One region of the Desulforamulus ruminis DSM 2154 genome, then DNA from elsewhere that is predicted to be linked to it. Evidence: predicted binding sites of a transcription regulator. Region 1 holds the regulator's gene; the other holds the start of a gene.
What was found. Region 1 encodes LexA, which represses DNA repair genes until DNA is damaged. Its sites were predicted from a motif close to CNAACANNTGTTNG; they were not measured.
Positions count from the first base shown of each region.

Region 2: a site for LexA is predicted at 1,217-1,230, ahead of DESRU_RS14160 (putative DNA modification/repair radical SAM protein). Genes of this name have one in related genera too.

Region 1 is NC_015589.1:2,012,378-2,015,513, forward strand. It holds gene DESRU_RS10140 (ATP-binding protein) at 1-546, shown strand, start outside; gene DESRU_RS10145 (NifB/NifX family molybdenum-iron cluster-binding protein) at 785-1,147, shown strand; gene lexA (transcriptional repressor LexA) at 1,403-2,044, opposite strand; gene DESRU_RS10155 (sigma-54 interaction domain-containing protein) at 2,200-3,136, shown strand, end outside.
Region 2 is NC_015589.1:2,862,816-2,865,951, forward strand. It holds gene DESRU_RS14160 (putative DNA modification/repair radical SAM protein) at 1-1,201, opposite strand, end outside; gene DESRU_RS14165 (oxidoreductase) at 1,532-2,650, opposite strand; gene DESRU_RS14170 (winged helix-turn-helix transcriptional regulator) at 2,840-3,136, shown strand, end outside.

The sequences.
Region 1 (3,136 bases):
CTTGTGCCCGCCGTTGCGGGCGAATTAATGCTGCACGCCGGTGACGGCAGGACGTTCTCCACAGCCCGGCTTAAGATGGGCAGCGGAACCTCCGGAATGTTGGTTACGGAGGTAAAAAAGCAGATGAAAGCAGCCTTGCCCGGCGCTGAACTGGCAATAATCGATGGATCGCCCGGCATCGGCTGCCCCGTCATCGCCTCCATGAGCGGAGTGGATATGGTTTTAATTGTGGCGGAGCCTTCCGTATCGGGCATTAGCGATATGGAACGCATTGTTAAAACGGCGGAGGGCTTCGGGACAAAAACAGCGGTTTGTATCAACAAGTACGACACTAATAAAGAAAATTCAGAAAAAATCATGGAATTTTGTATGAAACGGAGATTGCCCTTTACCGGCAGGATCCCGTTTGACAAGCAAGCGGTTAGGGCAGTTAACCATGGGCAGGCCATCGTCGAAATTGACTGCGCGGCGGGGCGCGCTGTAAGAGAAGTTTTTAATCGGGCAATAGCGCTACTCTACAAGGAAAGCGACGTCGACGGCGTATGAACATGTCGATACAGGGGCAAGGGATTGGTTAGAGATCTTTATCTATCAATCCGCCTCTGGAAAACGACACCAATCCGTGGTCTAAAGAGAGCCGCAATGAGGAAATTGCCGCCTCACACAACCAGAAAGTAAAGTACGGGCTAGATTCCTATTGACCCGAAGAACTGATCGAATGGTTTGACAAGCAACGGGTTTGGTCCTGTTGCAAAAAAATATTAGAAAACATGGAGGGAAAGAGATGACTAAAATAGCGGTGGCAAGCGAAAAAGAACTGGTAACCGGACATTTTGGACATTGCAGAAATTTTTATATTTTTGAGGTGGAGAAGGGCCGGATTATAAAAAGCGAATCTGTTCCAAATCCCGGACACAAACCCGGTTTTCTGCCGAATTTCTTAAACGATATGGGTGTAAAGGTTATTATATCCGGAGGCATGGGCGGCAGCGCGATAGATATTTTCAACGAAAAGGGCATTGAAGTGATTACCGGGGCAGCAGGAAACGCCAGAACCGCAGCAGAACAGTATCTACAGGAAACACTTCGTTCAACCGGAGCGGTTTGTCATGAGCACCGGCATCATGCTGAATGCGGTGAGCACTAAAAGTCTAAATTAGCTTAGACACATTTGGCGGTAGGTAAAATACATTAATTACCCGCCTATTGTAAAGGCAGGTAACTAATTTAAGGTCTTCCAATGGCAGTTAGGCGAATGGAGGGCCTTTTTTATGTCTAGTATTTCCCCGGATCAACTAAAGGGAGGAGTGCCTGTAACAGCCAAAGGTAGCGGAAGTCCTAATCCTATCTCAAAAAACGGGCGTCATGTGCGCCCATTTTATGAGATATCTTAACGGGACCTTTATATTTTTCTCATTAAACCGATCACCCGGCCAAGGACTTTAACCTCTTTGGCATAAATGGGCGATAATAAACTGTTTTCCGGTTGTAAGCGAATGATATTTTCTTCTTTATAAAAGCGCTTCACCGTAGCCTCGTCTTCCAGCAAGGCCACCGCAATATCCCCGTTATTTACCGCTTCCTGCCGTCTGACCAAAACCAGATCATTTTCCAGAATTCCCGCTTCAATCATACTATCCCCACGCACCTTTAACATAAAAAATTCACCAAAGCCCGTAAAGGAGCGAGGAAGGGTCAGTTGATCATCGAAATTTTCCACTGCCAGCAGCGGCACCCCGGCAGCCACCTGGCCCAGCAGCGGCACCGTTACCAACTCTTCATTATCCGCCTGCGCTTCTATGGTTTTACTGAAAGACTGTGTCTCCCGTTCATAATCCAGTCCGATAACCTCAATGGCCCGGGGCTTGGTAGGATCTCTTCTCAAGTATCCCTTTTGCTCTAAACGTTTTAAATAGGAATGAACGGTAGAACTGGAGGACAACCCGACGGCTTCTCCAATTTCCCGAACGGACGGAGGATATCCTTTTTGTTTAACGTTTTCTATGATGACTTTTAATACGTCTTCTTCACGGGAGCTTAACATATTCCTATCACGCCTTTCAATCACTCCTATGTATTCTGGTATATTATAACATTTATCAGGGCTTTAAGCAAAACATTTGTTCGCAATTGGATTGGAATTTTAGGAAGGGTTTTAATTGCTTCAAGCGAATATAAAAAGGAAGGGGAGGGATTGGATTGCTGCCTTTGATCATGATTTCAGCCATATTGGATTCCGTTCAGGAAGCCATTGAGGTGACAGACCCGCAAGGCAATATCATTTATGTAAATCCCGCCTTTTGCCGGATTACCGGCATTCCCTTTGAAGTTAGAACCAAGGAAAATATTTATAATATTTCCCCTGACGGCGCCTTGGCTCTGGCCTTGCGCACGGGCAAGCCGGTCAGCGGCTACCGCACCAAGGTCGGTGGCAGCAATGCAGAGGTTATTTCCAACGCGGTGCCCATCATTGTCAACCAGGAAACCCTGGGGGCGGTGGTAATCTTTCAGCATATTACCGATATTATTAAATTAACCGATGAGTTAAAACGAAGCACCAGTATTATCCGGGATCTTTCCACCAAGTTTGGTCAGGTTACCGAAAGCAAATACACTTTTAACCATGTTATTGGCAGCAGTCCGGCCCTGAAAGATTGCATTAAAATAGCAACCATGGCGGCTAAAAGCTGCAGCACGGTTTTGCTGTTAGGGGAAAGCGGCACCGGTAAAGAGCTGTTTGCCCATGCCATTCATCACGCCAGCCCCCGGAGGGAAAAGCCCTTTATCGCCATAAATTGTGCGGCCATACCCGATGCTTTGTTGGAAAGCGAATTGTTTGGTTACGTTCGCGGCGCCTTTACCGGAGCCATGAAGGATAAAATTGGTAAATTTGAACTGGCCCACTCAGGAACACTCTTTCTGGATGAGATTGGCGATATGAACCTTTTGCTGCAGGCCAAGCTGCTTCGGGTGCTGCAGGAGCGGGAATTTGAAAGGGTCGGCGACACCAGGACCAACCCCATTGATGTAAGGATTATTGCCGCTACTAACAGAAATTTAAAACATCTGGTCAGGGAGGGGAAATTTAGAGAGGATCTGTACTACCGGTTAAATGTGGTGGAAATTGTCTTGCCCC
Region 2 (3,136 bases), 850 kb from region 1:
TCGGTTTGGCAATCAGCCGGGTTTTAATGGTATCTTCCCTAAAGGGAACCTCTCCATAATATTTTCCCTTGCAGGTAATAAAATAGCGGGCTCTTTTCATGACCACCCCGATCTTCTTCAGGTCTTCAAAATCAAGGGAATGAAATCTCCGGGCGGAAATAATTTTCCAGGCGGACTTTACCCCTACGCCCGGAATGCGCAGAATCACCGCATGGTCGGCCCGGTTGATTTCCACGGGAAATAAATGCAGGTTGCGGAGAGCCCAGTCCGACTTCGGGTCCAATTGCAGCTCAAAATTGGGATGGCTTTCATTCAGCAGTTCATCGGCTCCGAAACCATAAAAACGCAAGAGCCAATCCGCCTGGTAAAGCCGGTGCTCCCGGTGCAGGGGCGGTCCGCTAAGGCTTGGCAGATGGGGATTGCTATTGACCGGAACATAGGCCGAATAGTACACCCGCTTTAAATGATAACTCCGGTATAAGCTTTCCGAAAGTTTAATAATGCGCAGGTCCGGATCCGGGGTGGCCCCTACGATGAGTTGGGTGCTCTGCCCGGCGGGAACAAAGGATGGAACCTTTTTGCTGCGCTTCCTTTCTTCCCGGGTCTCTAAAATTTGCGAGCCGATCAGGCCCATGGGTTTGATAATGGCTTCCTTTTTCTTCTGAGGCGCCAGCAGCTTTAACCCTTCACTGGATGGGAGTTCAATATTCACACTCATGCGATCTACCAGGGCGCCGGCCTGGGCAATTAAACGGTAATCGGCGCCGGGAATAGCCTTGAGGTGGATATATCCGTTGAATCTGTATTCCAGCCTTAATTTCTTCACGGTTTGCAGCAGAAGCTCCATGGTGTGGTTGGGGTTCCGGTGGATGGCTGAGCTTAAGAACAGGCCTTCAATGTAATTCCTGCGGTAGAAACCAACGGTCAGGTCCACCACTTCCTCCGGGGAAAAAGCCGCCCTGGGAACATCGTTGCTGACCCGGTTTACACAGTAAGCGCAGTCGTAAATGCAGTAATTACTCAAAAGAATTTTCAGCAAAGAAATACACCGTCCGTCATCGGACCAGCTATGACAGATACCGCTCTGGGCCACACTGCCCAGTTCCCCTCGGCTGCTCTTCCGGGTACTGCCGCTGGAGGAACAGGATACATCATATTTAGCTGCCGCCGATAGAATATTTAATTTTTCCCTTAATTCCACCGGTTACCCCTCCAGCAAACATATGTTCTAAAACTAGTTATTCAACTTATTTTTGGAATTTCCTTTTTATTTTATTATTTTTACGAAAAAATTTAAGCTAAAGTCTTCAGAACTTATAGCTGTTAATCCCCATAAAAATAAAAGAGAATAGAACACGGGTTTTACGAATTTCCACGGATTCGCACGGATTTTTTAAATCTTATAATTTAAAATCCGCGCAAATCCATATTATCCGTTCAACCTTGTTCTATTCCTATTACCGCCTGTTCGTTGTGTTATCTGCCTGTTCTGGCCCGCTTTTTAAAGCGCCACTCCCTTAAACTTACGCTTTTATTTTTTTGCTTTTAGTTCTGGGTTTACCGCACAGATCAAACCACCCTGGGCAATGCCCTTAAAACAGGTATTACAGTAAAGGCATTGATCCGGGGTACTGCCGTCCTTCACTTTATTGGGCCAGTTGGGGTCCACAATAAGGCTGCGTCCCAAGGCCACCAGATCGCAGTCCTTTTCCGCCAGTGCCTTTTCAGCCACCTCCGGGTTGTCTAATTTGCCTACGGCAATGACCGGAATATGAACGGCTTTCTTTACCTGACGAGCGTAACGCAGAAAGGGTCCGTGGGGGTCATTCCTGCCCGGAGCGGAGGTGGCCGGTATGGCTGCCACTCCCACCAGGGCAGGCACTTCTACCTCCAGTGCCGAAACATGCAGCAGGTCCGCCCCGGCAGCTTCAAAAATCCGGGCCAATTCTATTGCATCGCTGTCGGCCAAACCCTGCTCCCCATACTCTTTGCCATTTAAGCGCACGCCAATTAGAATTTTGTTTCCCACTTGCTCCCGGATGCCGGTGATGATATCCACCATAATCTTGGCCCGGTTCCGGTTGGAACCGCCGTATTCATCGGTACACCGGTTCATGATGGGTGACAGAAAAGAACTCAATAGGTAGCCGTGGGCTCCATGCAGTTCAATCCCGTCAAATCCGGCCTGCTGTGCCCGCAAAGCAGCGGCCACAAAATCCTTCACCACCCGGTCAATCCCTTCCCGGGTCAGTTCCTCCACCGGCTCATCCTGGAAGAATGGAATTCCCGAGGGGGATACCGGCCTTTCACCTAAAAAGGAAGCTCTTCCCCGGGGGCCTGAGTGGGCTAATTGAATAAAGGCAGCCGCCCCGTTAGTTTTAAAAATTCCGGTAATCTCCTTTAAGAAAGTAACAGACTCCTCCGTATAAATTTCCATGGATTGAGAGGTCAATTTGCCTCTGGGGTTTACCACCCCCGGTTCCATAATCACGGTACCTACGCCCCCTGCCGCCCGCTGCCGGTAATAATCTACCAATTTAGGGGTCACTTCGCCTTTTGGGGTGGCAAAGCTGGTGGTGGTTGGTGGAAAGACCATTCTGTTTTTTAGTTCTTTACCGCCTAACTGAAAAGGACTAAAAAGAAGGTTCAATTTTTTCACTCCCGTCTTTTTTCTTGAGGAACCATGCGTGATGCCCAGGCATTTCCCCGGTGCAAAACTTATTAATCTGTGCTATTATAATATTCAGTATATAGGAATCTGTAAAGTATGTACTTTTTTGTTTTATACATACCTTTTAGAAACTAAGTATGATTTTTTAAATTAATGGAGGTTGGCACAATGATTCAATTTCAAAACAAAGAGTATCGCTGTTCCATGGAAGTGACCCTTGAACTGATCGGGGGCAAATGGAAGGCGCTGATTCTGTGGCATTTAGATAATAACCGGATCATGCGGTATAGTGAACTAAAACGCCTACACCCCAAACTGACACAAAAGATGCTGACGCAGCAACTGCGGGAGTTGGAAAGGGACGGGCTCATTAACCGCAAGGTCTATGCCCAGGTTCCCCCCAAGGTGGAATATTCCCTTACCCCCTGGGGCGAAAAATTAAAGCCGGTGTTAAGCGCCATGTGT